DNA from 4 places in the Clostridium ljungdahlii DSM 13528 genome. Region 4 is predicted to be linked to each of the others. Evidence: riboswitches for the same ligand, from Rfam matches in the RefSeq annotation. Region 4 holds a riboswitch; each other region holds the start of a gene.
The links. A riboswitch is a leader RNA that binds a small molecule or an ion and turns the genes downstream of it on or off. The one in region 4 is predicted to bind S-adenosylmethionine.

Region 1 (8,318 bases), 250 kb from region 4:
GTGCAATAGTTTTTTTACATCTTTTTGCGGAAAATTAAGACTTAAAAGTTAATGAAATGCAAAAAAATAAAAGCTATTGTATAATGTATTTTTGTTCATTACACAATAACCTTTTTAAGTTTTTAGTCTACAATTACTCCTAGTCCGTCTGGTATAACCACAACCTTAGCATCTTTCCCCATAATACCATATGCCCTTTCTAGAGCTTCTTTAAAAGTATCTGCCTGCTGCATATGCATATTCTTTATTATTTTAGGGTCGCACATATCTGTTACAACAATTACTGTATGTTTTGAAAGTATACTCGCGAGCATCTGAGATGCCCACTGATCAGGCACAGTTCTATTTCTAGGAACTTTTGAGACTTTTTTCAAGAATTCTTCTGGAGTATTCAAATTAGCTAAATTGTTATAAAAGGTTTCGCCGCCATGGCCCTGGCTGCAAGCAGACACCATTATTATTACGCCGCCATCTCTGCAGTTGGCTTCAGCTGCTGCCATACCCTTAACAGATTGATATATATTTTGATCAAGCGGATACCCTCCGTTGGTAGAAATAGAAATGTCACCTACTAATTTACTCACTTTTGATAAATTATGTACAAATTCACAGCCCTTTACATGGGCATCATTCACATCTCCTGCAAAAGCATTTATTATCCTTTTATCTTCATCTAGTGCTACATTTATTATGAAAGCCAATTCTGCCTTTTTAGCTGCATATAGCATGTCCTTATGAACAGGATTGCCCTTTAAATTTCCAACTCTTGCAGAAGGATGTGCTACAAATTCCGCACAGTGATTTGCCAGGATGGTCTTGGCAGAGGCTATTCCAGGCAGCACACTCTTTCTACCTCCTGAAAAGCCAGCAAAACAATGTGATTCTATAAACCCCTCTGCAATTAAAAGATCTGCTTTAACTGCAAGTTTATTTACTATAAGTTCACCACCAGATGGCAATGTACCGATTTTTACCAGATTATCTTCATTCTGTGCATCATGTACTACTATCTTTTCATTTTTTACTATATCTTCTCCATATTTATCTATGAGTTCCTGCCTAGTAGTAGCCCTATGAAGGCCTGTGGCAATTAGTATAGTAATATTAGCATCAGAATTTATACTCCTTATTCTTCTCAAAAGTGCAGGCATAATAATTTTGCTAGGAACAGGTCTTGTATGATCGCTGCTTATTATAACTATACTTTTTTTATTCTCAGCCAATTGTTCAAGTTTAGGTGAGTTTATAGGATTGTCAAGAGCTTTTTCTACTATTTCCAATTGTCCTAGCTCTGCTTTATATTCGCTTGCTTTTGATTCAAGTATGCCAAGTAAGTTGTTGTCATTTATTTCAGCTTCTATTATTTTTTTATGGTATGGTAATTCTATTTTAGCCATTCTAATTTCCTCCGAGAAATGTATTTTTAAAGTGACTCTACAATAATTACTTTACCAAACAAATACGATCTCAACAAATAATTATTTGTTAAGCTTTTTATATATAAGATTTCCTATAGTTTGAAGTACCTGGACAAAAATTATGAGTATTATTACAGTGTATACCATTATGTCAGTCTGAAATCTATAATATCCATATTTTACTGCCACATCTCCAAGTCCACCTCCGCCTACTGTACCTGCCATAGCTGAACATCCAACTACACTTATTACAGTAAGAGTTATGCCAAGTACTATAGAAGGAAGTGCCTCTTTAATCATAACTTTAAATATTATCTGCATATTACTTGCACCAAACGATTTTGCAGCTTCTATTATTCCCGGATCTATCTCTTTAAGTGAAGATTCAATCACTCTCGATGCAAAAGGTGCTGCTGCTATTGTAATAGGAACTATTGCTGCTGTTGTACCTATGGTTTTTCCAACAATAAGCTTTGTAAAAGGAAAAATTGCTATCATAAGTATTATAAAAGGAAATGACCTCAATAAATTTACTATTGCATCCAGTATCTTGTATACTACTTTATTAGGCTTTAATCCACCAGGTTCAGTTACAACTAGTAAAATAGCAGGTATAAATCCTATAATTACTGCAAGTATTGTAGAAACTATAACCATATAAAATGTTTGTCCAATAGCAGGAAGTAGTATTTCCTGAAATGTTTCACTAAATCCCATGTTTACTCTACCTCCCAGTTAACATTTTTTGAAGAAAGATAATTACATATACTTTCTTTGTCTTTATCATTTACATTTATAACCAGACTTCCTAAAACATCACTGCGGAATCTTTCAAGTTTTCCCCATACTATAGAAAACTTTATATTCAAATCTATAGCCATAGAAGTTATCAAATTGTCCTGGCTTATTTCCTTAGGAAAGAATATTCTTATGTTTATACCTTCATCTGGAAGTAAACTATCATTTCCAAGCAGCTTCTTTAGATTTTTCCCTGGTTTTAAAAATATTTCCTCTACATTTCCAGAAGTTTTTATTTCGCCTTCATCTATAATGGCAATTTTACTACATATTTCTTTTATAACTTCCATTTGATGGGTTACAACTACTATGGTTATTTTAAATTCATTGTTTATTTTTCTCAAAAGCTCAAGTATTGACTTGGTAGTATTTGGGTCAAGTGCAGATGTGGCTTCATCACAAAGTAGTATACTTGGATTTAGCGCCAAAGCTCTTGCAATAGCTACTCTTTGTTTTTGTCCACCGCTTAATTCGGAGGGCATGCTCTTTGCTTTATCACTAAGGCCTACTAAATTTAACAATTCTTTTACCCTAGTTTTTATTTTACTTTTTTCTAATCCCCAGACTTCAAGTGGAAGTGAGATATTATCATATACATTTTTTCTGTTTAATAAATTAAAATTTTGAAATATCATTCCCAAGTTTTTTCTAAAAGTCCTTATTTCTTTACCTTTTAAATCTTTCACTTCTTTGCCCATTACCTTTATGCTTCCTGCGTCATAGCTTTCAAGACCATTCAAGCACCTTAAAAGTGTAGATTTTCCAGCACCACTGTGACCAACTATTCCAAATATTTCACCTTCTTGTATATGAAGATTTATACTTTTAAGCACACTTTTATTGTTAAAACTCTTGCCTACATTATTAATATCTATCAATATATTTAACCTCCCATATCAATTTTAAGAAAAAATAAAAGCCCGAGAAAAATCTCAGACTTAGTTAACTCAAAATTTCTCTCATCTTTCAGCTCTCGCTGCAGGATTTAGCACCATTATACACTGTACTGGTTGCTGGATTTCATAGGGCCCGTTCCCTCAATCACTCTTGATAAGTTCAAGATTTATATTCAATTATGCTTTTAATTATAGACGTGACGATTTATTATGTCAATACATCCTATCTAAAAATGTTATAATTGTCTTAACTCAAAAACTCTGGAGGAATACCTATGAACAAAAATATAAATATTTTAATAGTAGAAGATGATACAGATATAAATAAGTTATTGTGCAAGATACTAGAAAAAAATAATTACAATGTCCGCGGGGCTTTTTCAGGTACTGAAGCTGAAATGTGCATTGAAAAATATGACTTTCAGCTAGTTTTACTTGACTTGATGCTTCCTGGCATTACAGGCGAAAAACTTATAGAAAAAATACGAAAGGTTAAAACTATGCCTGTCATTGTAATATCTGCAAAAACAGCTCAAGAAACAAAAATTGAAGTTTTAAAGCTAGGTGCAGATGATTTCATATCGAAACCTTTCGATGTAGAAGAAGTATTGGCAAGAGTTTGTGCACAACTCAGAAGGTACATGATATTTTCAAACTCAAATGAAAAACAAAACATATTGACCTATAAAAATATGACCTTAGATCGAGAAAATCACAAAGTCTTTATACGTTCTCAGGAAGTACTATTAACTATAAGGGAATTTTGTATACTAGAACTTCTAATGTCTTACCCCAAAAAAGTATTTACAAAGGCTAATTTATTTGAACATGTGTGGAAAGATAAATTTATAAGCGATGATAACACCATAAATGTGCATATGAGCAACCTTCGCTCTAAAATAGCTAAAATTGATTCGAACACAGAATACATACATACCGTTTGGGGAATAGGGTTTAAGATGAAAGATTAAACTTAATCATTTCTTAAGTTTTTCTTTAGTGTATCTTGCTGATTTTGTTCTAATATAAAATCAACAAGAAAACGGAGGTTGATATCATGAATGATTTAGTGCTTCATACAAAAAATCTTACTAAAAAATACAAAAATCACAAGGCACTTGATAATGTAAATATTAAAATAAGTAAAGGTGACATATACGGTCTTGTAGGCAAAAATGGCGCTGGCAAGACAACCCTTATGAGAATAATAACAGGTCTTTCTTTGCAAGATAACGGTGAAATAGAATTATTTTCAAAAACTAGCAAAGACGAATTAAACAAAGAACGAATGAGAACAGGATGCATAATAGAAACACCCAGTTTCTTTCCTTATCTCTCAGGCAAAAAAAATCTTGAATACTATAGAATTCAAAAAGGAATTCCTGAAAAAGACTGTGTAGATAAAGTGCTTAATACAGTAGGCCTTTTAGATACAGGTAATAAAAAATTCAAACATTATTCTCTTGGCATGAAGCAACGTCTTGGCCTGGCTCTAGCTTTAATTGCAAGTCCAGATTTCTTAATTTTAGATGAGCCTATAAATGGTCTTGATCCTGTTGGTATAGTGATGTTCAGAGATATATTAAAAAAATTGAATAGAGAAAAAAATACAACTATATTGATTTCGAGCCACATTTTAGGAGAGCTTTCTCAGCTTGCTACTACTTATGGCTTTATAGATAATGGTAACCTCATAGAACAAATTTCTGCAAAGGATTTAGAGGAAAAATGCAGGGAATATTTATCCGTAAAAGTAGACGATGCAGCTCATGCTTCTCTTATACTTGAAAAGAATTTAAACTGTACTTCCTATCAAGTGCTTCCTGAGAACGAAATTAAGGTTTTTAAATACCTAGATAAGCCTGAAATGATAAGTGAAGCTTTTATAAAAAATGGTATTAAAGTATATTCCATAAGTAAGACATCTGCAAATCTAGAAAATTACTTCATGGATTTAATTGGAGGTGACATCAATGCTTAATTATATAAAAGCTGAACTTTACAAAGGTTTAAATAGACTTTCTTATAAAGTTACTCTATTAGTCCTAGTTTTACTATCAGTGAGCACAAATGCACTATTTACAGGTCCTAAAGTCACAGTTTTTGAATCCCTGGATATGGCTATGAGCTGCCTTCCTGCAGTAGTTTTTCTAGTTATGATGTATATTGATGTCACAGAAGAATTAAAGGATAAAACCTTAAGAAATGTAATGGTTTCAGGCTTATCAAGAGAAAAACTATATATTTCAAAAGTAATTATTCCTATAATTTTATCTTTTATAACCTGCTTATTAGTATTAATTTTTTTTGTAGGAAGCACCTTTTTATTTCTTAAACCTGGTAATTTAAGTCCTGCATTTTTAATAAACTTATCATTAAGGATTTTATGCGCCATACCACTTTATATAGCTGCAATTAGTTTTGGTGTATTCCTCAGCTTTATTTTAAAAAATCAATATGCATATGCCTATACTTATGCAGCTATATTTGCTTTAATGGGCAGTTTTATAAAATTGCTTTGTGCACTTGTATCCAATAAATTTTATGGAATTTACAACATTTTAATTACTACTAACATAAGTGCACTAACTCCAATAAAAAATCCAAACTTAACTTTGCTGCAAATGCTCCCTTCTGCAGGACTGGGATTTGCATATACTATTATTTTTACTATAATAGGTATTATAATATTTAGAAAGATGGAAATAAAGTAATTCTTAGACTCAGGTGGAATTTACTTAAGAGTATGGGAGCCATGGGATAAAATAAGTTGAAAGGGTGATATATATGTACTTGTTTATTATAATTTTATTAGGAATTTTAGCAGGTATAAGTATCACCCTGCTTTTTCTTACAAAAAGTGAAATCAAACATATAACTGGCAGCCTGAAGAAAATAAACGACATAGATACAAACCAAAAAGTGACATTATCCTTTCAAAACCGCAGTTTTCAAAATTTAGCCCTAGAAATAAACAAAAATATAGATAAAAAGCAGCAGACAGAAGTAAAATACAAACATATGGACATGGAACTCAGGCAGGCTATAGCAAATATTTCCCATGACCTGCGTACTCCCCTTACCTCCATTATAGGATATATTCAACTTATAAAAAGTGACGATCTATCAAAGGATGAAAAAAATGAATATATGGACATCATACTAAACCGTGCAAAATCTTTAAAAATGCTTATATCAGGTTTTTTTGACCTATCAAGACTTGAAGCTAATGAATATGCTTTTGAATTAGAGTCTATCTCACTTTCAAATATACTTTGTGAACTAATAGCATCTTTTTACAACGATTTTACAAATAAAGAAATTGAACCTCTAATTGAAATTGATGAAAATGCACCTGAAATTATAGGAGATGAAAATGCAGTAAGACGTATATTCTCAAATCTCATTCAAAATGCTTTAAAACACGGTGATAAGTTTATTTCCGTATCTTTAAAAAAAGATGGAAGTTACATTGTAACTACATTTGCAAATAATGCTAATAATTTAAATTCAGATGATATAGATCACCTATTTGAAAGATTTTTTACAGGAGACAGGACGAGAACGGGCAAAAACACTGGATTGGGCCTTGCTATAACAAAAGCTTTGGTTGAACAAATGGGACACAGCATTACTGCTAATTTTAAAGACAACAAACTAAGTATCATTATAAAGTGGAAAATTTCTTAATTTGAATTTGATGTAAGGGGATTCGCCCCCTTACAAGCATTTTTTCATCATTTCAAGAGCTTCTACATCAGTCTTATCATATATTTTTATAGATCGTACAAGCTCTTTATAAGCTAATTTAAAATATCCATTTTTATAATAAAGTTTTCCCAGATATAATAAAACGTCCTGATCCTCAATTAAGTTTAAGAGTTGAAGACCTTTTTCAAATTCATCAAAACAATTTATTTTTAACACAATGGCAAGCAGACTAAATATAAGCCCGCAGAAATCCTTTGAATCCTCAATATCTTCTGAGAGATCTGTACACTCCCTTCCTTCCAATAAATCCTTAAACTTCATATATATCATATACTTTTTATTGTCAGGTATATCCTTAGGCTCATCTGTCAATACATCTTTAGTGGATATAGTGTCATCAAAGGTATTGCAAAGCATAGTATAATAAAAAGCTTTATCTATAAATTCCTCTGAGCTTATCTTTTTTAAAAAACCATAAGCGTCCTTAAATTTTTTCTGATAAAACAAGCAAACTCCCTTATAGTAATATATTTTAGACCTGTCAATTTCATCTTTACATATTTTATCAGCTCTATCTGCATATTCATAGGCAATATCAAATTTATTTTGGCCATAAAATACATCTGATAAAACTAAATATATATTTGGATCTGAACTTTTATCAACATAACCGTCGAACTTAGATTTCATTTCATTTATAGAAGCTTTTTTAGCCGCCATTATTTCACAAAATTTATAAATACCTTTAATATATCCTGGTTTCATCTTTAATAGCTTGTCACAATAATAAAGGGATGAGTCATTGTCTCCTAGATATAAATATATGCTGCACAAAACCATATAGCTTCTATAAGAACCCACTCCAACCAATTCATTTATCTGAATAGGAGGTTCCCCCATCTTAATACATTTTTTTAGTGAACTTATGGCCTTAAGATACTTTTTTTCAGTAATAAAAGTATTGCCTCTTATAAATTCTAAGTCTGTAAAATTAGGATAATATTTTAACCCTCGATCAACAAACTTATATTCTTCTGCAAAATTTTCAAGTATTTGATTACAGGAAACAATCCTCAATATGAGTTTAGAACTAAAGCCTTCCGTTGGATTAAACTGTTCATAGCTTTTCATATAATATTCTAATGCCTTTTTATAATCTTCTTTAGCATAGTACTCATTCCCCATATTAAATAGCATAAATCCATTGTGAGGATCCTTATCCAGCTCCTTTTGAATTATGGCCATATTTCTCTGCCTTTTATCTTTTGATTCTACAATTTCATTTAAATATCCATAGTGATAAAATCTTATATTTTCAATCTTTATATCATCCTTACTAATAATGTGCTCTGGTGGAGGTATAAGCTGTTCATGTATGTCACCTAGAAACTTGTACCCTTTTCTATTTCTCACAAGTCTTACATTCAAATTCAAAGTAATATCACCACTGCTTACATTATCTCCTGAATAGCTTAGAGTTTGCATAAAATATACA
Region 2 (8,318 bases), 1.5 Mb from region 4:
ATAAATGAAATGCTTCTGCTTACATCATCAATATCCAATTTTAAATCATTAGAAGAAAACTTAAATAAAAATCCCTTTATGATGGGATATAAAAATATTACCCCTATCATTAAAGTTATAGGGTTTACTTTCATAATAATAATCACCTCTAAATGGCAAAAAATTTATTGATAGTGATTGTACATCACTTCATATACAAGCATTCTAATCCTTTAATAATTCATTTAACGTATTCTTTATATCTGTCCATAAATACCCCCTTCTTAAAAGATATTCTCCAAGCCGCCTATATATTTTATTTCTATCTGTTTCTGATTTAGTTATTATCCTATACCTTTTACTTGCCAGATTATATAGTTCATCTTTACTTTTTTCCTGAATATTTTCTTGAAAACTTTCCTTTTTCTCATCTTCTAGCTTGGCATACTTTTTTATGACTTTATCCGATACTGTCCTCGCCTTTTCAAAACTATATCCGCTTCTTGCCAAGTAGTTTCCCAACTTTTCATATACTTTTCTTATGTTGTTTTCACTTTTTATAAGCACAGCATACTTTTTTTGTGCTATGTTAAAAGCAGCTTTTTCCTCCTGTTCTTCATCTATAAGATCCAATTTTTTACTTATAATATCCTCACTTATTCCTTTTTTAATGAGGGAATATCTTATTTTATTTTTACCTTGAGAATAAATTTTTTCTTTTATATAAAGTTCTGTAAACTTATCATCATCTACGAACTTGTATTCTTTTAAAAACTTTATAGTTCTTGAAATAGCATTTTCATCATATTGTTTTTGAGCTAATTTATCCTTAATCTGTTTTTCTGTTTTATAAACCTTCTCTATAATTTTCAATGCACAACTTTTACATTTTATAAAATTATCTTCTTCAATTATACTTTTTAAATAATTCATATCAACAGACGTTCCCTTTGATATGCCATAACTATACACAAGTTCTGCACTGCAGGCAAATGCAAATTCTTCATTTATATATACATTTACCCTACCTTTATTTTTCTTTTGTAATTCAATTTTAGTTACTGTATAATTACTCAACCTAGCCCTCCCCCATATTATTCATAATTTCATTAGTGAAAACTGCTGCGTTTAGATTCTCTTTTTAAAACATGAACCGTTGGATCTTTTAAGACAGTTCTAGCCACTTCGTATATATTTTCTCTAGTTATACTTTCAATTTCATCTATATCATCAACACATTTATATATACTTTCACCTTCTATAGCCTGATGTAAAACATAATTTCCTATATCCGTGGCATCTTCAAGGGTAAATACTACTGCAGTTTTTAATATCTTCTTCATTAAGTTTATAGTATTATCATCAAATTTTATTTCCTCATTCTTTACTTTATATATGCATTTTTCTATAGTATCCATAGCAGATTTTATATTCTTTTCACTGACTGAAGTATATATATAGAGAGTCTTTACTCCCGTAGTTAAATCCAAATCCGTATATACGTCATAAGCAAGTCCTTTTTCCTCTCTTAGTTTTCTAAATAAAATAGAATTGCTGCTTTCACCAAATCTATGATTCAATATTTTAAGTGCCAATTCCTCTTTTTTATTTAATCCATAAAAAGTAAAAAGATACACAATAGTACTCTGTTCTATATCTTTTTTATAAGAAACCTCCCTACAGGGTATATTTTGTTCAATTATTATGTCGTTTCTAGTGAATTCCTTGTACTTCCAGTCTTTAAAATATTTCCATATCAAATCATAAATCTCTTCGTGTTCATAAGAAGAAACTACTGTTATGAAGCAATTATTGGGAACATAATAATTATTATAAAATTCTATTAAATCTTTCCTTGTAAATTTAGTTACTCCCTCTTCATCTCCTGCAGTATCATATCTCAATGGACCTTTTTTAAAAGCTAGTTTATTTACTTTTTCAAAACTATAAGATTCTATATCATCTTTACTGCTTTTTATTTCTGATAATATAACTTCTCTTTCCTTTTCAATTTCTTCATCCGGAAATATAGAATTTATAAACATATCGGAAATAATTTCCACAGACTTTTCTAATTCTTCCCTTAATGAAGTAATACTATACACTGTAGAATTATTGTCTGTATATGCATTATATTCTCCTCCCAGGATTTCTAAATCATTGTTTAATTTCTTATTGTCTCTAGACTTAGTACCTTTAAAAAGCATATGTTCAATAAAATGTGATATACCCTTTTCCTGAACACTTTCATATATAGCTCCTATTTTAATTCCAGCATGAAAAGCCGCTATATAAGTATCTCTTTTTATAGTAATAAGTTTTATACCATTAGGTAAAACTTTCTGTCTAGCATCAAACATATAAATTCTCCTCTTTAAATAAAAACTATCGTACATTATATTATAATTTATATACAGTGAAATAGAAAGAGCATAAAATTAGACTAATTGTTAATTACAGAAAATTAAATTAAAATTTGATAATATGTATATACTATGATATGATAAACTTTGTTTTGTAATATAAAAAAGAAAGAGGAGTTTTAATGGAAAATATTAATTTTAGTGATTTAAATTTAGATCCTAAGGTTCTTCAAGCAATTGATGATATGGGATTTGAAGAACCATCTCAAATTCAAGCTGAATCAATCCCTGTAATACTAGATGGGAACGACGTAATTGGTCAGGCACAGACAGGTACAGGAAAGACCTTAGCTTTTGGAGCACCTATGTTAAGCAAGATAACTACCAAAAGCAAACACATCTCAGCTCTTATAGTTACTCCCACCCGAGAACTTGCAATTCAAGTAAATGATGAGTTGTCCAGAATTGCTAAATTCAAAAAAGTAGCCCTATTACCTATATACGGTGGTCAACCTATAGACAGGCAGATTAGATCTTTAAAAAGAGGTATGGATGTAGTAGTAGGCACCCCTGGAAGAATACTTGATCATATAAAGAGAAAAACTTTAGATCTTAGCAATATAGAATTTTTAATATTAGATGAAGCAGATGAAATGTTGGATATGGGTTTTATAGAAGATATAGAAAACATAATAAAAGCTACAAATTCTGACAGACAGACATTACTTTTCTCTGCTACTATGCCAGATCAGATAAAGAAATTGTCTTCCAGGTATATGAAGTCAAATATTAAGAGTATAAAAATAGCTAAGAACACATTGACTGTAGATAAAACAAAACAATATTACTATGAGATAAAACAAAAAGATAGATTTGAATCTTTATGTAGAATTCTAGACGTAGATGAGCCTTCAAGTGCCATAATATTTTGCAAAACCAAACGTGGTGTAGATGAATTAGTAGAAGGTTTGCAGGCTAGAGGATACAATGTAGAAGGTATGCACGGTGACATGGGACAGAACCAGAGATTAAATACCCTTAGAAAGTTTAAAGAAGGTTCCCTTGAATTCTTAGTTGCCACAGACGTAGCTGCAAGAGGTATAGATGTGGAAAATGTTTCCCACGTTATAAATTATGACCTTCCACAGGATACAGAATCTTATGTTCATAGAATTGGAAGAACCGGAAGGGCAAACAAAGAAGGTATTGCCTATTCTTTAGTAACACCTAGAGAATACATACTTTTAAAGCAAATAGAGAAGTTCACCAAAAGTAAGATAAGAAGGAAGGAAATTCCTACAGTAGATGATATCTATGAAGCTAAGTATAAAAATATAGAGGAACAAGTTAAAAGCATTATATCTGAAGACAATTATAAAAACTTTATTCCTATAGCAACTGAATTAGATGAAGAATACAATCTAGTAGACGTAGCAGCTGCTCTTATGAAAATAATTTTTGACAAAGAATTGAGCTTTGATTATAAGGAAAATTCCTTAACTGTAGATGAAAAAGATGTTAGGTTATTCCTCTCAATAGGTAGAATGGATAATTTAACTCCTAGAAAACTTTTAAAATTTATAAGTGAAACATCTTCAGTCGAAGCCTATGAAATAGGTGATATAGATATACTAAATAAATTTACATTTATAAATGTCCCAGAAAGAGTATCTTCTATTATATTGAAAAAAACTAATGGTAAAAAACTTCAGGGAAGAAGAGTTTCCGTTGAAGTGGCTAAAAGCAAAAAATCTCATTAGTTTACTTTAAGTATACTATTTAAACGTCTTATAATAAAACAATTAAGCCCTATGTCCCAAGGAATACGTCTCAATTTAAGGGTTTTGGGGCTTTTTGTAATTTAAAAATATTGTTTCTAAATTATATATACACATATAAAATTGCAAAAATTTTTATCATAATAATATTTACCATAATACCTCATATTAAATAGATTTTAAAGCAATACTTTAATAGAAAAGGAGATTTACAATGTCTAAAATATTTTTTAAAGGCAGTTGTATGCTGAATCCTGTACCTTCAGTACTTATAACTTCAAAAAGTAAAAATAGCGATATAAATGTGTTCACTGCTGCCTGGGTAGGCACTGCATGTACTAAACCACCTATGATTACTATAGCTATAAAACCAGAGAGATTATCCTATAAATACATAAAGGAGACAATGGAATTTGCAGTAAACCTTCCCTCTAGAAATTTAACCAGAATTGTAGATTTATGCGGTGTAAAATCTGGCAGAGACTTTAATAAAATAAAAGAATGTAAATTAGAATTAGAAAAAAGTGAAAAAATATCTGTTCCTTGCATAAAAGAATGTGCTGTTAACATGGAATGCAAGGTTAAAAGCATAATTCCTCTTGGAAGCCATCATTTATTTATAGCTGAAATTTTATCGGTTCACGTAGATGAAAATCTAATAGACAATAAGAGGAAAATACATTTAGAAAAAGCTAATCTCATATGTTATTCTCACGGAGAATACTTTCCTATAAATTCAAAACCTCTAGGCAAATTCGGATTTTCCGTCAAGAAGAAAAGGTAGTTTTAAATTAAAATACATATAACTTAAAAGTGAAGGTTGAACTTATAAATATCTTATAGTTTTTTAACTTAAAAATAAACCTATACGTAAGAACATTTTTACAACAAACAAGTGCATTTAAATATTTTGTACATAAGTCTTAGTAAAAAATTCGTAAAAACTTAGGGTTTTTGAATTGTTTGAGGTACGAGTTTTCAAAAGTTCTTAGTTTTTTTAGAATTTTTTATCTAGACTTATCAAAATATTTAACCGGACTTGTGTTTGTAAAAAATGTTCGGAGTATAAGTTTATTTTTCCTTAAAATACCTACATAGATATTTTATTCTCCTACATCTATCCATTCTCCTTTTGTAAGTTCACTTATTTCTGAGGGACTTATTTTAAGTGCATATTCTTTAGATCCTGCTGCAGGATAAACATAATCGAAGTCCTTTATTGAATCGTCCAAATAAATTTTAATATTATTTTTTATACTCAAAAAAATCTTCCTGTAGATAAGTCTACAGGAAGATTTATATTCTTCCACTTCTTATCTTTCAGGTAATACCTGCTGGAATTGGCACCGTTGGATTACATCCAGGTTGCCGGGCTTCATAGGGCCAGTCCCTCTGCCGCTCTTGATAAGAACTTAATATTTAATTTAATAAATTGTAGCAAACTGCTAATTATTTGTCAACATATTTTCATCAATTTAACTTATAAAAATAAAACATTCAACACACTTATTTTACAATAATTTTTCAACCTGCACATCATAACTTCCATCAGGAGATGCCACAGTTGCCTTTTGACCTACTTTTAGTTTATAAAGTGCCTTTCCTAAAGGAGACTCTATACTTATCTTCATATTCTTAACATCTGCTTCTACTGTACTAACTAAGGTAACTTCTTCAGTTTCATCTACGTCACAAAATTTTACTAATGCGGTTTTATTTATATCGAATACATCTGCTTCCGAAGAGCTTTCGATTATTACTGCATTCTTGAGCTGAGCTTCAAGTTCCTGTATTCTAGTCTCAGTCATAGATTGATCATCTTTTGCAGCATCATAATCTGCATTTTCACTTAAATCACCTTGTGCACGTGCTGCTTTCAACGCTAACTTGATTTCTACCCTCTTAACTGTTTTTAAATATTCTAATTCATCTTCTAACTTTTTTTTACCTGATTCTGTAAGAATCACATCTTGCATAAAAAAATCACCCACTATTCTAAATTTTATCTGATGGCTACCTACTGTAACACTTTCACTAAGTAAGATTCATTGATAAGGCTTTGCTGCAAAACTTGATAAATTTTGTATAAGTTTAATAGCTTTTATACATTTATTTACTTTACTATTTTATTATAATATTACTAATTAAATAATACAAGTTAAATGACGAAATCACTTATTATGCATACTATTTAAACCCATATTCCGCAAATAATGTGACGTTAAGATCATATTGACATTAAAATATCTATCATTATATAATATTATTGGAAGTAAATTTGAAAAGACATTCTCACAATGAATTTGTGTGTAATGAGAGCATATAAATCTAAGAATTTCTTACTTGGATTTTATGTGCTTTTTTTGATGAATAAACTACGAAATTAAATAGAAATTATATATAGGAGGCTTTGACTTATGAAAATAAATTTGAAAGATATTTTTCTTATACTAGTAGGTTCACTTTTCGTAGCTTTTGGCACTTATTTTTTTCTAGCTCCAAATCATATAGCAGCTGGAGGAACAAGCGGTATCGCTATAATTATAAACAGTATATTTCCAAATATTCCAATAGGCCTTTTAATGATGGGCATGGAAGTTATACTTTTTACCATTGGTATAATTGTAATAGGACCTGTGTTTGGTGGTAAGACCATATTTTGTAGTTTTTCTATATCCGCTCTTGTACTTTTAATGGGAAAAATATATCCCAATATAAAGCCTTTCAGCAATGATACTTTAATTCAACTTATATTAGGCATACTCATATGTGGATTAGGTATGGGAATTGTATTTAACTTAAACGCCTCTACTGGTGGGACAGATATAATTGCAAAAATAATAAACAAATACACTCAAATAAGCATAGGCAAATCTGTTCTAATGGCAGACATCGCAATAACTATAGCAGCAACCCTAATACTTGGAGTAAGCAAAGGAATGTATGCAATTCTTGGAGTAATATTGAACTCTACTATAATTGATAAAGTTATATTAAGTTTGAACTCCTATAAGCAAGTTGCTATAATAAGTAACAATGGTGAAAATATAAAAAAATATATTGTAAATGAACTATCTAGAAGTGCGACTATCTATTACGCCAAAGGAGCCTATAAAAATAGCAATAAAGAAGTTATAACCACCATTTTGGACAGAAAACAGTTTTTAAAGTTAAAAAATTATATAAAAGTTTTAGATGACAAGGCCTTTATTACTGTAAATGATGTAAATGAAGTACTAGGAGAAGGATTTACTCGTATAATATAAAAAACTGTCTAGTTTTTTATATTCAATTTTCATTGTAGAATAATAATCCAACTCTTGGTAATAATTTAAATTAGTACTTAAACTAGAGGAGGATGTAAAAATGGCACTGCCAAATCACATAGGTATAATTCCAGATGGAAACAGGCGCTGGGCAGTTAAAAGAGGGTTAAGCAAAGAAAAAGGATATAGTTTTGGTCTAAAACCTGGAATAGAATTATTTAAATTATGTGAAAAATTAGGAATAAATGAATTAACCTATTATGGATTCACTACAGATAATACTAAAAGACCATCAATTCAAGCTAAAGCCTTCACCAAAGCTTGTATAGAAGCTGTAAAAATACTTTCAAAAGAAAATGCTTCTCTTTTAGTAGTTGGAAACTCTGAATCTCCTATGTTTCCAAAAGAACTTCTCCCTTATATGGTTAGAAAAGATTTCGGTAAAGGGGGAATAAAAGTTAATTTTTTAGTAAATTACGGGTGGGAATGGGATTTAGGTAAAACTAAAAATTTATCAACTACAAATAGACATTCCATTATATCCAGTCTAAATTCCCATGATATATCAAGAGTAGATTTAATAATAAGATGGGGTGGTAGAAGAAGGCTCAGCGGATTTTTACCAGTTCAATCTGTATATTCAGATTTTTACATAATAGATGACTATTGGCCTGATTTTAAAATGGAACATTTAATACATGCTCTAAAATGGTATAACGATCAGGATATAACTTTAGGCGGATAACTTTCTTAATTTAAATATAGAGTTTCTAGATTGAAGTTACCTTATACAAAGCATATAATGACAAATTTTAGCACCATAAAAGCTTTTGACAAGTCTAAAGCTTGGCATTTTGAAAATCTAAGAACCTTAGATAAACTCGTACCTTAAACATATCTAATCTCCTAAGATTTTCTAAAATGCCTTGCTA
Region 3 (8,318 bases), 2.3 Mb from region 4:
CTTTATAAATTTATCATTTATCTGTATGTTATACAAATAATAAATACTTCACAAGATAAGAATAAAGCGTACCTATCGCAAATTTACACTATATAAACATAATTTTTGCACTATAAATGTATCTATTTATCTTTATATCTGAATATGGAAAGATAATTTTAAAAAATAACTAAAAGCATTGTACATCAGCATCAATTATACAGTGTTTTAGTAAATTATTTAAGTTTAGCAACTGTTTCAATAGTATCATAAGCAGAGAGCGTACCTAGGTTTGTGTAAATCAGTGGGTACGTTCTCTTTTTTTATCTATAAGTAATATCACTTGATATAAAAGGTCTAATTAAACAACACTATTTTGTATTATTTTTCAAATACATGATTTTCATTAAAGTGAAGCTTTCATACTACAGGTCAATGCTGCTAAATTTTTAGCTAATTTGTTCTACTTACCAGCAGCAGCAGAAACCATTGCTTTTACATTTTCAACTTTTGCATTTGGAGGTATAGAGCATCCAGATGAAAGAATGAATCCATTTCCCATGTCTTTTATCAATTGAGTACTATAATTATATACTTCATCAGGAGTTCCTAAAACAAGTTTTGCAGCTTGGACATCTCCTTTAATACATATACTACCTCCTAACTTTTTCTTAATTTTATAAATATCAGTTGTACCATCCGTTTCAAAAACACAAGTACCTTTTGGAAAATCTTTAAAATAATCAAGCCCTCGTTCCCAGTTTGCATCAGCATGAAAATTAGCAGTTACTCCTGTCTCAATTATAGCATCGGTTATTTTTTTCAAATATTTCCATATAAACTTTTCCCATAGCTCAGTGCTGTAAAAATCAGGGCACCCACGTCCCATAGCTATAAATACACTTATAGGATCAACCGTTTTTTTAATAGCTTGCTTCATTTCTTTAATATTAGCATCAGCAATAATATCCATTACAGCCTGTATTTTTTCAGGCATTCTTCTCATATCCATCATAAATTTACTTAAAGTACGACCCCCACTCAAGTAATCAATAGGATGTGATATTGTTACGTTATTATAAATTGGATATCCCTCATCTCTCATGTTCTTATTCCACTTTGGCCCATTAGTTACTATTTCACAAAATACTGATGAGTCTACATTTATCCTTGCAGCAAAATAATCCTTTTTAAAATCTTCAAAGCCTTTGCTCAATATAGTATCATAATCATCTGTTGTCATTATTTGACGCTCATCAATCTGCCAGAGCATATCATCTGTAAGTTCCCGACCGGGAAGTTTTAAGTTAGAAAAAAATATTGATCCCATAAGTGGTGCAGGTGCAAAAGCACAAGGTACCGCATCAACATTACCAATTTGTTTTGATCCATCGAGAATAACTTTATTTGAAATGTCCAAATCTAAAGCAAAATCAGATAATTTAACACCGGTTGCCTTAGCAAAAAAAGAATCTCCAAATGGAATAACAGGTGTTCTATCTGTTTTTTCCAGTTTAATTGCCTTTTTTATTCTGCTTAAACGTTCATTGTACAATTCCTTTAAAGTATTCATAACATTTCCTCCTTTAATAAGAATTACATTTATGTTAATATTAGCTTATCATATATATTTTTACAGTTCATCCTACATGATGACTAAATTTTATATGTCTATTTATACAATATTAATATTTTTATACTCAAAAAAATCTTCCTGTAGATAAACCTACGAGAAGATTAATATTCTTCTACTTCTTATCTTTCAGGTAATGCCTGCTGGAATTGGCACCGTTGGGTTACATCCAAGTTGCTAAGCTTCATAGATCCAGTGCCTCAACCACTCTTGATAAGAACTTAATATTTAATTTAATAAATTATAGAAAATCACTAATTATTTGCCAACACATTTTAATCAATCTAATTTATAAAAATAAAACATTCAACACACTTATTTTACAACAATTTTTCAACCTGCACATCATAACTTCCATCAGGAGATGTCACAGTTGCCTTTTGACCTACTTTTAGTTTATAAAGTGCCTTTTCTAAAGGAGATTCTACTTATATTCATATTTTTAACATCTGCTTCTACTGTACTAACTAAGGTAACTTCTTCGATTTCATCTACGTCACAAAATCTTAATCTTACAAATTAATATTTTACAGCTTGTTTATAAAATCTATTAGTTTCTCATAGCTAATCTCTGCTATCACATAACCGCAGCAACCACTTTATAAGAAATGTCTCAAGAAGAGTGGATCACTTCAAAGAAATTATTTATAAAAAATCAATATTAGAACAAACTCAATAAAAGATGAAGCCTACTAAGGCTTAATCTTATTTACATCTCATGTTAAGGTTCAACCTGTGTAAAATAGCCATTCGTTGTTTTTATTATAATCCTAAAAGTACTGGTAATAAATAGCTTGCATAAAGTTTTTCCAGCCGTTTTCTACTTTTTAAAATAATAATAAAACCTGTACTCTAAATTAAGGCACAGGTTTTATTATTATTTGTCAATATATGGATTTATTAATAAAATGATAGTATTAAATAGGAATTTATTCAATAGGTAATAGCATATAATTATATATAGAACTTAGATCAACCCTCAGTTAGGCATATCTTTCTCGATATAATTTAATTATTTTTAAAATTTCAATAAATTCATAAATTATTATTTTTAATTTTGCCATAATTATGGTTTACTGTGATATAATGTATTTAATAGCAGCAAATCATGTTATGTAATTTACCTTCTCCCGTAATTGCTATATGAGTGGATTGCAGGTATAATGGGTTGACACAATGGGAGGAGGTAATATGAATGAGCTTTTTCTTTTTGTGCATTATAGTGCTTTCCATAACTGAAGTATCAAGTCTATGTATTTTATCAGTATTTTGTTATAAGCAAGATAAAATTAAAATGTTTTTTGAAAGCAAGACAAGTGTTTCAAAAGATAAAGTTTTAAATGATGTTAGGGTCGATGTAGATAAACCTAAAAAAGAAAATAGCAAGTAACTTCGGCTAAAAGCTACTTGCTCATATAAGTTTTTTCATGCATGACATAGTTTTGTGAATGTATACAGCTTCCTGCAATCCACTCAACCTTACATATTTACTATTATATTATAAACTGGACAAAAAATACACTATATAAGTAAAATTTATGTTATACTTTTACTATTTTTATGATAGTGCTTTAGGGAATAGATGTATGTTATCATAATAAAATCATGAAACAAATTATGGATATTTTAAAGTAACATTTCAAATTATGTTGATTAAAAAAGAAATGCTATTAGAATTTCTTTTTTTATTTTCTGAGGTATACGTATCATATAAAAAGTCAATAGGAACTTCCTTTATATAAGCTATTTTAAATAAGTGTTGGTATTAAACAGCAATAAAAGCAAAAAATCCAATGTTACACATGCCTATACAAAAATAATAGATTTAAAAGAAACAAAACCTATATTTGTATAATTATATAAATAATCTTTAAATTGGTAATTTAATTAAAGTATAGGTTAACTATAATATACTACATTATTATGATATTTTAAAAGAACTTATTGTTAGAAGCGTGTTAGTTGTTATATTAAATGATGCGATGATATTTTATATAATTGCTAAGCGTTCTCAAAAAATAACATTGCCTATAGCATTGGAAATCATAGCAGTCACATGTATTGCATTAGTAATTAATATTTGGTATTGTCTACATCGAAATGGGATAATATAAATATTCTTATAGATTAATCGTATATTACATTTTTCCCTTCATCACTTAACTTTTTTAAAGATGAAAGCATATGATTTATTTCTTCATCAGAATGTCTTTCCCATGAACCTAATTCTGCTATTATTTTCAAAGGAGATTTAGACCTATAAGAACGTGTTGGATTTCCAGGAAATCTTTTGTCAGTTAAGTTCGGATCATTTTCAAATTCACCTAATGGTTCTACAATATAAATTCTCTCTTTTGATTTAGATGTGGCTAATTCGGCACCCCATTTTGCAGCATTTAATGTTGCAGTAAAGTAAATGTAGTTAGATTTTTTATTTTGGTAATTTGATAAGTGTTGTGGTTCTAATAAATCTCCAGTTTTTAGTTCTGCTTTAGTACCATGAAAAAAGGGACCATTATCTAAAACATCTTTTTTGTCATTCATGCTAATACACTCCTTTTATATTTTTAAATTTGTGTATAATATTATACTATCCAAATCACAAAGAATCGATGAACAATAAATTACTCTTGCATCACAAGATAATAATTATCCAAATTAAAGTTATATATGTAGCTCTTATAGGTTTTTTATATGGTATATTAATTGGATTCCTACCTATTTTTCTAAACGTCCAGTGACTTCTTCCACTCTTAAAAGGTTTACCTACATAACCATAACTCTCTAATACCTTTTTCTTATAATTTGAATGAACAAATTGAAATAGTAATCTTTTGAAATTATAATTATATTGGTATTTATATATGTGATGTAACCACCATTTCCAGATTATCTATATTAAATCCACGCTAAGGCATAAATTTGTTAAGGAACATAGTTTCTACCCACATTAAGCCAATCATATCGAATAACAAAGTTTTATAAAAGTTATTTCAGATCAGTTTTAAAACTTTGATTTTAGTACTAGTTTTAAGACTAAAATCTAGCTATAGATCGACTATTTTAAAGGCTTAAAAAAAGTACCATGAACTTTCGTTATTAAAGCTAAAATCCTTAACGTGGGATTTATCGGTTTTATTAGTTTAATACCACATGTCAAATTATATACATGTACTTTAAGCTTGTTAAATCATTCATTTTCTTATATTAACCTTCGAAGGTACACATATAGTCCCTTCAGGTAGATTTAAATGTCCATTATTATCTAAGCGATATTCCTTACCATCTATTGTAAATACTGAATCTTTTGTAAATCCAAACCCAAGCTTTAACCAGTTTTCTGTATTATAGCCTTTTCTAAGATTTTCAATTTCTTCATTCGTATACATCCACCCACTATTATCTAAAAACAATTTTTCTGAATATCCTTCAATTTCACAAAATTTGCCTGATTCAATTCCTAAGCTTTGTAGTCTAGCTCCAACATCTTTACTATTAGGCATAAAAATTCTTATTAAATCAACAATTTTATCTATTGGCTTTCCACTTGATAAAACATCTATTAACTCATTAGTTTTTGTTATATCATTAAACTCATCTTCACTAAACAAATGTGTAATATCTTGATTAGGATACAATTCGTATAAAAGCAATTTGGAATGATTATTTTTAACTGATATTTCAGCATTTCCATGCATTAAAGTTTTAGCAATATAATACCCATCTTTTATATCAATAATATTATCTTTAAACGATAGTTGTTTTAATGGTGTAGTAACTAATCTACTTACACTTTTTGTTACATTAGCACTTGATGATGCATTACTTATTTTAGATATATAATTATTGAATTCATTCATTTTTAAATTAACATTTTTATATATATTTCTATCAAATCCTATTTTTGAAAACATTTAAACTCCTCCTTACTAAATACTTTATAGTAATATTCGTCATTGATTAAATTATCTTTAATTAATGACATAAAAACATTTTAATGTAAATTTAACAAATAAATGTAAACAAATCGAAAGATACTGTTTTGTTACTTAACTACAATACAATTGATGATTCTATTAAATATACTCAAGAAATTTTAAAAAATTGTATGCTTAATGGGGATAATGATGAAAACTGGTATAAAATTTACCTTCTTATTGGTACACAAACACTATCTATTCAAACTTTTAAGGGTAAACATTTAACTGCTACAGTATTTTCTAATGATGGGACAAAAATATTTCAAGGTACATATGAGCAATCATGTAAAAGAGGACAAAAATTTAATATATCAAGGATCTATGCGAAGCTGGCTGAAAAATTAGGACACCATAACCCCTACATTCAAATTTTTACCAGAAGTCAAAAAAGTAATGTCACATACCGCAGATCAAACAGTCAAAGAAGCGTATTTCCAAGTGATACTGCACTCCTCAAGGCACCTCTTGCAACATTTGAAGCAACTAAGAAATGGACGTCAGTCCTCAGAAACTAGAGTAAAGTTTATGGTAACCTATCCATAATGTATGATGGCAGTTTCCAAGTAACATCGTTCATATTCACTTTGCAAGTAGCTACGTCGTATAAATTCCATTTTACATATTACTTTACAGTCTTTTAACACCTTTAAATCAATTTCTAAATATCTCAGCTTAAGTGCTTGTGCGTCCTTTTCCTCTGCTCAGATTCATACCATTCAGTATCCTCAACTTCATATAATTTCTGTTATTATGCAAGACTAAAAAATCTACACTTTTTATCTTTGACTCCAATATCTATCTTTTTTATTACGCAAAATAAGCACCCTAGATGACGGATGCTTATTTTACAATAATAATTGGGGATCTAATTTATATACTTTCTTGTGGCAGTTGCACTTAAGTTTAACGTGCCCTGCAACTACAGACACGAGGAGAATAATTACTTTTACTTTTCTTTCATATATGTAAATACTTTGTTTTCATTTCCGCTAAGGCTATTTCCTTAGGACACTTATAAGTATATATGGTATTTGTTACGGTTTAATGTCATACAAGTAAATTATTTATTTACTTTTTGAATACCCTGTAAATAATATAAGAATAAGCACCAACTTTAACCAATGCCTATCTTCGTTTATATAATATATTAATTTTTATTTATCGACTATATATAGTATATAGCACTTTTACATAAATTTTGTCCCTTCAACCTATATCTTTACTTTAATACTTTTTTCTTTGTTTATCATAGTTCTTAAAAATCTATTAGTAAACTAGCAATCACATATACTTTCTTTTGATGTTTCATCTTCTAGCTACTTTAAATTCATTCTTTCGTACCAATATAGGGCTTAATTATACATTTAAAATTACTAGTTTCACCTATACATTGCAATACAAATAGTTGCATATAATATTTCAATATAATGAACAAGAAAAATAATTAGCATAAACCATAAAAGTATCCTGTAAGATTAGACACAACCTCTTTTAATGTGTCCATACTACAGGATACAGTTTAAATAGTTCTAAACTGTTTTTAATAATTAAACTATGGAGGAAAAACTGCTTTCACAGTTATATTCTAACCATATCACCTAGCCGGTATAACTTTTTCAATATTGAACATATTATCAAGTACCTGCCAGTTTTTTGGGAGCGGCTTTGCTAAAACCCATTAGCTAACACCTCGAAGTCCATACTCATTTACAAGTTTATATTTGGCCCCTAACTTCTTGTATCTTCATTAATTGGAGCAACGGTCATAGGTTGGCCACCTGACCAGATTAATAAACATCATCAACAAATGGCCTGGTTACTGAGTTTATGAATATAATAACATACCACAAAATAAGCTACAAAGGAGTAAAATCTATTTTGAACTCGACACTTACATCATATCTCTGGCATGCTTCCTTCTACGTAGACATATGATTATTTAAAAAGCCCTTTGTTTCTAAATTTTACTTTTTATAATAAACATCCTATGAAATACTTTAAAAACTAATAATATTTTAGTATTTAAAACAACTTAAAGCCTTTACTTACAAAGGTTCCAAGTTGTTTCATTAAGATTACTTTTTATTTTATGTTTACTTCTTAAGAAAGTCACTTAGATATTTTCTAACATTTCTACATTGCTAAAAGCTTTATTTAGCTCCAGAGGAAAGTATACGGAGAACTATTCGATAATGTTTGAAGGAAGGTTGCCTTAATTAATCCTTTCAGCATAAAAGTAGGCACAAATAAATTTGTATACATTCAATCCTATATAAGATTATAGTGGCATTATCAATGGCATATGTTCTCTATTCCTTGTATAAGTTGTTCAACAGCTTTAATTATATTTTCTTTTGACGTAGCAATATTCATTCTTACATACTGATTGAAACGTTCCCCTCCAAACCATACTCCAAAATCTAAAGCAAGTTTGCATCTTTCTTTAATAAAACTTTCCAGTTCATTGCCCTCTATGTACTTACCTAGATTAATCCAGAGCAAGTAAGTTCCCTCTAAAGGAGATACTTCAGCAAGAGGAAGTTCCTCATGAAGCTTTTTCTTAATATATAAATAATTTTCTTCAATTTGATGCAATACTGCTTCTAACCATGCTCTTCCCTTTTCATAGGCACTTTGTACTGCAATATATCCAAAGGCATTTCCATCTGGAATACGGATACATTGTACAAAAATATCAAAGGCTTTTCGAATTTGAGAATCTGGTA
Region 4 (8,318 bases):
ATTACTCTAATTTCTAACTGTAAATAGCCAATCTTCTTTCGAATATTCCAAATACAGTTGTAAATACAGTTGTCATTATAAGATACAATATTGCTGCAGTTAAAAATACAGATATTGGATCAAAGCTGCTTGCATATATCTGCTGAGCTGACCTCATAAGTTCAACCATAGCTATAGTAGATACCAATGAAGTATCCTTCAATATAGATATAAATTCATTTCCTACTGGTGGTATTATTATCTTCCAGGTTTGTGGTAAAATAATTTTCCTCATAGTCTCTACATAACTAAATCCAAGAGCTTTTGCTGCTTCAAATTGTCCTTTGTTTATAGACTGTATTCCACCTCTTATTATCTCAGCCATATATGCACCACAGTTTAAACCAAGTCCTAATATAGCTGCGGTAAAAGGAGTAAGTTCTATTCCAATAAAAGGTAATCCATAGTAGAAGAAAAATAGCTGCAGCAGTAAAGGAGTTCCTCTAAATATCCATGTATAGAAACTTGATACTAATTTTAATACGATATTTTTAGACAATTTCAGGAGTGCCAAAAATACTCCAAGCATAGTTCCTAATATCAAGGTGATTACTGTAAGTTCAATTGTCATTACGCTACCCTTTAATAAAATAGGTAATATATTTTTAATAAACTCTATATTCACTTACTTTACCCACTTTCTTTTTGCATATACTATTTATATATATCTTCTCCAAACCATTTAGTAGAGATTTTAGACATTGTTCCATCCTTTTTTAACTCATCTAATGCTTTTTGTACTGCTGTCTCAAGTTCCTTGTCTCCCTTTTTAAATCCTACTCCCATAGGTTCATTAGTAAGTTTTTCATTAAGTACTGTATATTTTCCTTTCTTGTCAGGACTAGATATATAATATTTTCCAACTGGTTCATCTACTATAACCGCATCAATTCTTCCTATTAATAAATCCTGAAGTTCTTCTGTAGTCTTATCATATTTTTTAACTTCTTTTATACCTTGTAACGTTTGAACAACTTTTTCACTAGTTGTACCAAGTCCTACTCCTACTTTCTTTCCAGCTAAATCTTTTGAAGTCTTAATTGCTTCATTTCCGCTTTTAGTAACTATAATTTGTGCATTTTGTATATAAGGCTGTGAAAAATCTATTTGCTTTTTTCTCTTTTCATCAATACTAAGTCCTGATATTATAACATCAAATTTTCCAGAGTTAAGTGCTAAAATTATTCCATTAAATTCAGTACCTACAAATTGAGTCTTTACTCCCAGCTTTTTGCCTATAGCGTTTGCCATATCTATATCAAAACCTTTAAGTACGTTTTGGTTATCTCTAAATTCCATTGGTGGAAAAGAATCTTCAAGTCCTACCTTTAGAACTCCTGCTTTTTTTACCCTCTCTAAAGCATTCTGTCCTTTTTGTTCATCTCCGCTATTACTGTTACTGCTCCCACATCCTGCAAATAAAGCAGCTGCAAAAACAATTGTCAACATTACAATTATTGTCTTTTTTAACTTCTTCATTTTTTTTCCCCTTTTCTATAATTATTATTTTTAACTCCTTAGGTTAAATATATAAATAATTATACATTTAATATTATAATTATTCAATACCTTTTTTGTTTTTTCTATACTATTTTTATTCTGTACTTATACATATTTCTCTGTTTATTCAAAAATAAAAGAGGCTGCTTCAATAGCAACTTCTTACATTGCTTTGAACAGAGCCCCTGTTTATTACATATTCCTGTACTTTTCCATAGTCCCCTTAAACAATTCTGCCGTAGAAGGAGGACTATATGAAATAGCGTTTGCACCTGCTTCTATCGTTTCCTCTATACTTTCCTTAGTCCTTCCCCCTGTAGCTATAATCGGAATATCCTTATATTTTTCTCTTATTTTTCTCACAAGAGAAGCACTATTCTTACCCGCAGATACATTTAATATGGAAGTTCCCGATTCCATTCTCTTTTGAATATCATCTCTTTCAGATACTACTGTAACTATAATAGGAATGTCAATAGCCTCTCTAACAGCTCTTACAATTTCATTAGATGTAGGACTATTTAACACTACCCCCATAGCTCCAGTAAATTCAGCATTTAATGCTAAGTTTACAACCCTTTTTCCTGTGGTAAGTCCACCCCCTACACCGCAAAATATGGGTACATCAGAAGCTGTAACTAATGACTCTGTTATAACTGATTGGGGTGTAAAAGGATAAACTGCTAAAATTGCATCTGCATCTATATTTTTTATAACTGCTATATCCGTAGTAAATGCAAAAGATTTTATTCTTTTTCCAAAAACTATTATGCCGCTGGCCTCCCTTATTACACCAGGGAAATTTATCATATGCCCTCTAAGTACTCCTCTTATCTCTGGTACATATTTAACATCTTTTTTATTAATCTTCTCACCCATTTTTATATCTCCCAAAATCTATTTTGATATTGTCTCTCTTACATATTATTGTATATTAAACACATTAAATATTCCATAAAAATTATTTTTATCCGATGACTACCTGCTCTAATACTTCCACTTCTCCAAGTGGGAGTAAAGAGCAGCTATGTCCCTGGATAACGATTTCTAAGCATTAGGTGGAGTCAAAACTCCATCTGATGCCAAGAACTCTGTTTATCCTAAACTGAAAATAATTCTTCTGCTATCTTTACAGTTTCTCTAGCATCCTTAGCATAATAATCTGCACCTATCATATCTGCATAATTTTGATTTAATACTGCTCCACCTACTACAACTTTACATTGAAGCCCCTTATCTCTTATAGCATCTATAGTCTTTTTCATATTACTTACGGTGGTTGTCATAAGTGCACTGAGTCCTACTAACTTTACGTTATTTTTTATTATAGCATCTACTACTTCACTAATATCTACATCTCTTCCCAAATCTATAACTTCAAATCCATAATTCTCCAAAAGCACTTTAACTATATTTTTTCCTATATCATGTATATCTCCTTTAACAGTAGCAAGTATTATTTTTCCCCTGGATATCTTATTTTCGCCACTTTTAAGCATATCTTTCTTTATTATTTCAAAAGCTTGTTTTACAGTTTCAGCTGATTGTATTAACTGTGGTAAAAATATATCCTTGTTCTCATATTGTACACCTACCTCATCTAACGCTGGAATTATATAAGAATTTACTATATCTACTGCCTTCTTACTTTTCAAAAGCTTACAAGTTAACTCTACTGCTTCCTCTTCCATTCCATCAATAATGGTCTGTTTTAGATTTTTATCATTTTCACCTGAATTAGGAATATCGCTTCCCCATTTTGCTTTTTCACCTTCAGATTTACCGCTATATTTTTTTACATATTCCTTTCCTTCTTTATCTATGTTTGTTAAAACCTCAAAAGCTGAAATAATATCTTTCACGCCTTTGTCTGCTGTATTTATTATTGGCAAGTCAAGTCCTGCCTGAAGAGCAAGTGCAAGAAAAGTTCTATTTAATATACATCTTCTAGGTAGTCCATAGGATATATTACTTACACCAAGAGTAGTCTTTACTCCAAATTGTTCCTTTAGAATCTTTATGGCCTTTATTGTCTCAAGCACTTCCTTTTGTTGAGCAGATGCAGTTAGCGTAAGACAATCAACTATTATATCCTTTCTCTTGATTCCATAGTTTTCGGCAGTTTTGATTATCTTTTCTGCAATCTTTACCCTACCCTCTGCAGTATCAGGTATTCCATTTTCGTCTATAGTTAAGGCTATAACACAGCCTCCATACTTCTTTACTATTGGAAATACTTCTTCCATGCACTTTTTTCTACCATTTACTGAATTTATTATAGGTTTACCGTTATAAACTCTAACTCCAGCCTCTAACACTTTAGGATTTGGACTGTCTATATCTATAGGTAATTGTACTACTTTTTGTATTGCTTTTACTGCTTCTTTCATAGTTTGAACTTCATTAATCTCAGGTAGTCCTACATTAAGCCCAAGTATATGTGCTCCTTCTTCTTTTTGCTTCACTGCTTCTTTCTGTATAAAATTTACCTTTCCTTCCTTAAGCTCTTTCTTATAAATATCTCTACCTGTAGGATTAATTCTCTCCCCTATAAATTTTATCCTATTACCTAGGAACACAGTATCCCTGGCTGAACACACTGTGGTATAATTTTTTTCTTTTATATCTAAAGGTACTATATTTTTCAAACTTTTTACCATAGTTTTTATAAATTCAGGACTTGTTCCACAACATCCTCCAAAAAACCTAACTCCTTTTTTTGCCATAATCACTACATTTTCTGCAAATTCATCTGAAGTTATATCATAAATCGTATTTTCGCCATCATACTTTGGGAGTCCTGCATTAGGCTGAACTATAACGGGTATAGAAGAATACTTTAAGATTTCATCTACAATATCTTGCAATTCTCCCGGTCCCAAGGAACAATTCACTCCAAGGGCATCCACCCCCAACGATTCAAGCACAAATACCATAGTTTTTGGATCTGTTCCCATTAGAGTTCTTCCATCCTGCTGGAAAGTCATTGTACAAAATATTGGAAGAGAACTATTTTCTTTTGCCGCAAGAATAGCTGCCTTTGCTTCGTACAAATCAGACATAGTTTCTATTAGAATTATATCTGCTCCCGCTTTTTCCCCTATAATTACTTGACTTTTAAATAATTCATATGCAGATTCAAAACTTAAACTTCCTGTAGGCTCCATAACTTGTCCTGTAGGTCCTATATCAAGTGCTACTAATTTATCCTTTGCCTCTTCCTTTGCAATTTTTACTCCAGCTGTAATTACATCTTTTATTGTATAATCAGAAGAACTATACTTAAGTTCATTAGCACCAAAAGTATTTGTTATTATGATATCTGATCCTGCGTTTAAATATTCCCTATGTACTTTTCTTATAATCTCTGAATTTGTTATATTTAATGTTTCTGGAAGTTCACCTACTTTAAGTCCTGCTCTTTGAAGCATGGTTCCCATAGCTCCATCAAAAAAAACAAATTTGTTACTAAACTTATTTAATAAATCTTTAAATAACATTTGCTGCACTCCTTTTTCAAATACAAGTTTCATGTTCAAATTATTTAATCCATTACTTCTTGTATAAAATTTTAAACTTTAAACAAATTTTATACAATACATCTAAATTATTTAATATTGTATAAATATACAATAATATTATTTAGAATTAATATTTATTTACTCAGCTTTCGCTCACTAACTATTAATTTTTCATTTTTAACTATTAACTAAAAAAGCTGCCCTTCAATCAGAAAAGCAGCTTTAAATTTGACAAAATCAACTTTCCTTATCTTTCAGAATTCGTTTTATTCTGCAGGAATTAGCACCGATGCACTTTAGTGCCGGTTGTTGGGTTTCACTGGGCCAGTCCCTCCACCTCTCGTGATAAAAGTGCTTTAATATTAATACTTTAACTATCAATTGTCAATACTATTTACATGACTATTTTACTATAATTCGTAATATCAATGAATCTTACTTAGTGGGAAAAGCAGATATCTCAAATCTTTGATTTGATGATAGTCGCTTTCACAGAGCGCGTGGGAGTATTACAGTAGGTAGCCATCAGATAAAATTTTCTAAATATTTTTTTATTTTTCTATTGACAAACCTTATCTATGTCTGGTATGATTTTCTCAATCGAATACGGAACTTCTTATCCAGAGTGGCAGAGGGACTGGCCCTATGATGCCCGGCAACCTGAATGATCATTTTCATTCAACGGTGCTAATTCCAGCAGGTGTTAACCTGAAAGATGAGAAGCATGAAGATAGAATCTTCTTGTAACTTATCTTACAAGAAGATTTTTTTATTCTGCCAGGTTATAGAAGTTTCGCTCAAAATATTAAAAGGTATTAGGAGGACGAAAAAATGAGTGAAGAAAGAAAATTAGGATTTGAAACATTACAAGTACATGCAGGCCAGGTGCCTGACCCAACTACAGGTGCAAGAGCAGTTCCAATTTACCAGACTACATCCTTTGTATTTAAAGATGCCGATGAAGCCGCAGACTTTTTCCAGCTTAAAAAACCAGGAAATGTTTATGCCAGAATAATGAACCCAACAGAAGACGTATTTGAACAAAGAGTAGCAGCCCTTGAAGGCGGCAGCGCAGGCCTTGCTACATCTTCCGGACTTGCAGCAATACTTTACGCTGTATTAAATGTAGCAAGTGCAGGAGACAATATAGTTGCAGCTAGCACACTTTATGGTGGAACTTATGAATTGTTTTCAGTAACCTTGAAAAAGTTAGGAATTGATGTAACTTTTGTAGATCCCGATGACCCTGAAAACATCAGAAAAGCTATTACAGATAAAACTAAAGCAGTTTATGCAGAAACAATAGGTAACCCTAGAATCAATGTTTTGGATATAGAAGCTGTAGCAAACATAGCCCATGAAAACAAAATTCCTCTTATTATAGATAATACTTTTGGAACTCCTTATCTAGTAAGACCTATAGAATATGGTGCAGACGTAGTTGTTCATTCTGCAACTAAATTTATAGGTGGTCACGGGACTACTTTAGGCGGAATTATAGTAGATGGTGGAAAATTTGACTGGGCAGCAAGCGGAAAATTTCCTGACTTTACAACACCTGATGAAAGCTATAATGGGCTTGTATATGCAGATCTTGGACCTACAGCTTTTGCTACAAAAGCCAGAGTACAACTTTTAAGAAACACAGGCGCAACACTAAGTCCACAAAGTGCTTTTTATTTCTTACTTGGACTTGAATCACTTTCTCTTAGAGTAGAGAGACATGTAGAAAATACACGAAAAGTAGTTGAATTTTTAAGTAAACATCCAAAAGTTGCATGGGTAAACTATCCTGAACTTGATGGAAGTCCATACAAAGAATTAGCTAAGAAATACCTTCCAAAAGGGGCAGGTTCAATATTTACCTTTGGAATAAAAGGTGGATCTGAAGCAGGAAAGAAATTTATAAACAGCGTTAAATTGTTCTCCTTACTTGCAAATGTAGCAGATGCAAAATCATTAGTAATTCACCCTGCAAGTACAACTCATGCAGAGTTAAATGAAGAACAACAAAAAGCTGCTGGAGTTACTCCAGACCTTATAAGGCTTTCAATAGGTGTGGAAAATATTGATGACATTATATACGATTTGGATCAGGCTCTTGCAAAAGCTTGATAAATTAATTTAATTTGACTCCCATAATTTTTATATTATTTTAACCCATAAATAATGGGCTGACTACTAATTAATTAGTATGTCAGCCCTATGTATGATTTTAAATAGTTGAAAGTTGACAATTATCCACTATCAACTTTCAACTAAAAAAATTAAGTATACTTAATTACAATTTTCAATTTTCTCTATAATAGCTTTAGTAAATACAGTAGTAGTAGCATTTCCTCCTAAATCCTCTGTTAAATATTTACCTTCTCTAAGTACAGATTCTATAGCTATCTCAATTTTATTTGCCGCTTCTGTTTCACCTAAATAGTTAAGCATCATAACTCCCGAAAGTATTATAGCCGTTGGATTTGCTTTATTCTGTCCTGCAATATCCGGAGCCGAACCATGGGCAGCTTCAAACACTGCTGCATCTTCTCCTATATTAGCCCCTGGTACTAATCCAAGCCCGCCTATAAGTCCTGATGCCATATCTGATAAAATATCTCCATATAAATTAGGCATAACAAGTACATCATAGTCCTCTGGATTGAGTACAAGTTTCATACTCATAGCATCTACTATTACACTTTCAAATTGAATACCTTTATATTTTTCCGCTACTTTTTCAGCTGTTTTTAAAAAAAGTCCATCTGAAAGTTTCATTATATTAGCCTTGTGAACTGCCGTAACTTTCTTTCTTCCATTTTTAATTGCATACTGAAAAGCTGCCTCTACTATTCTTTCACTTGCCTTTTTAGATATTATTTTAACGCTTTCTGCTATTTCATCATTTATCATATGCTCAATCCCTGCATACAAATCTTCTGTATTTTCTCTAAATATTACAAGATCCACATTATCATATCTACATTTTACTCCAGAATAAGTTTTTATAGGCCTTATGTTTGCATATAGATTTAATTTTTTTCTAAGAGTTACATTGACACTTTTAAATCCTTTTCCAACAGGGGTAGTAACTGGTGCTTTAAGTGCTACTTTATTTTTCTTTATACTTTCTATAATATTATCTGGTATTGGTGTACCATATTTATCCAAAATTGAAGCTCCAGCCTCAAGTATTTCCCAGTCAATATCTGCCCCACTCTTATTTATAACTTTTTTTACAGCTTCACAAATTTCTGGTCCTATACCATC

Region 1: another riboswitch for S-adenosylmethionine. It lies ahead of CLJU_RS02250 (methionine ABC transporter ATP-binding protein); the one in region 4 lies ahead of CLJU_RS03270 (homocysteine S-methyltransferase family protein).
Region 2: another riboswitch for S-adenosylmethionine. It lies ahead of CLJU_RS22665 (YbaK/EbsC family protein); the one in region 4 lies ahead of CLJU_RS03270 (homocysteine S-methyltransferase family protein).
Region 3: another riboswitch for S-adenosylmethionine. It lies ahead of CLJU_RS13610 (uroporphyrinogen decarboxylase family protein); the one in region 4 lies ahead of CLJU_RS03270 (homocysteine S-methyltransferase family protein).

The regions. Positions count from the first base shown of each region.
Region 1 is NC_014328.1:484,823-493,140, reverse strand. It holds gene larA (nickel-dependent lactate racemase) at 123-1,397, opposite strand; gene CLJU_RS02255 (methionine ABC transporter permease) at 1,479-2,135, opposite strand; gene CLJU_RS02250 (methionine ABC transporter ATP-binding protein) at 2,138-3,094, opposite strand; SAM riboswitch class I at 3,173-3,273, opposite strand; gene CLJU_RS02245 (response regulator transcription factor) at 3,388-4,083, shown strand; gene CLJU_RS02240 (ATP-binding cassette domain-containing protein) at 4,170-5,093, shown strand; gene CLJU_RS02235 (ABC transporter permease) at 5,086-5,826, shown strand; gene CLJU_RS02230 (sensor histidine kinase) at 5,900-6,802, shown strand; gene CLJU_RS02225 (tetratricopeptide repeat-containing glycosyltransferase family 2 protein) at 6,833-8,318, opposite strand, start outside.
Region 2 is NC_014328.1:3,861,049-3,869,366, forward strand. It holds gene CLJU_RS17430 (transglutaminase-like domain-containing protein) at 1-134, opposite strand, end outside; gene recX (recombination regulator RecX) at 205-1,056, opposite strand; gene CLJU_RS17440 (M16 family metallopeptidase) at 1,089-2,339, opposite strand; gene CLJU_RS17445 (DEAD/DEAH box helicase) at 2,525-4,102, shown strand; gene CLJU_RS17450 (flavin reductase family protein) at 4,335-4,904, shown strand; gene CLJU_RS22665 (YbaK/EbsC family protein) at 5,224-5,382, opposite strand; SAM riboswitch class I at 5,431-5,531, opposite strand; gene greA (transcription elongation factor GreA) at 5,632-6,096, opposite strand; gene CLJU_RS17460 (YitT family protein) at 6,538-7,386, shown strand; gene CLJU_RS17465 (undecaprenyl diphosphate synthase family protein) at 7,487-8,131, shown strand.
Region 3 is NC_014328.1:3,046,042-3,054,359, forward strand. It holds gene CLJU_RS13610 (uroporphyrinogen decarboxylase family protein) at 443-1,552, opposite strand; SAM riboswitch class I at 1,732-1,832, opposite strand; partial or broken gene CLJU_RS23350 (transcription elongation factor GreA) at 1,933-1,995, opposite strand; gene CLJU_RS13615 (hypothetical protein) at 2,808-3,002, shown strand; gene arr (NAD(+)--rifampin ADP-ribosyltransferase) at 3,740-4,156, opposite strand; gene CLJU_RS13625 (hypothetical protein) at 4,807-5,526, opposite strand; partial or broken gene CLJU_RS23355 (IS256 family transposase) at 5,902-6,107, shown strand; gene CLJU_RS13635 (MalY/PatB family protein) at 7,885-8,318, opposite strand, start outside.
Region 4 is NC_014328.1:730,039-738,356, reverse strand. It holds gene ehuC (ectoine/hydroxyectoine ABC transporter permease subunit EhuC) at 14-664, opposite strand; gene CLJU_RS03280 (ABC transporter substrate-binding protein) at 694-1,518, opposite strand; gene CLJU_RS03275 (beta/alpha barrel domain-containing protein) at 1,732-2,418, opposite strand; gene CLJU_RS03270 (homocysteine S-methyltransferase family protein) at 2,640-5,039, opposite strand; SAM riboswitch class I at 5,305-5,412, opposite strand; SAM riboswitch class I at 5,674-5,782, shown strand; gene CLJU_RS03265 (O-acetylhomoserine aminocarboxypropyltransferase/cysteine synthase family protein) at 5,892-7,175, shown strand; gene CLJU_RS03260 (isocitrate/isopropylmalate dehydrogenase family protein) at 7,338-8,318, opposite strand, start outside.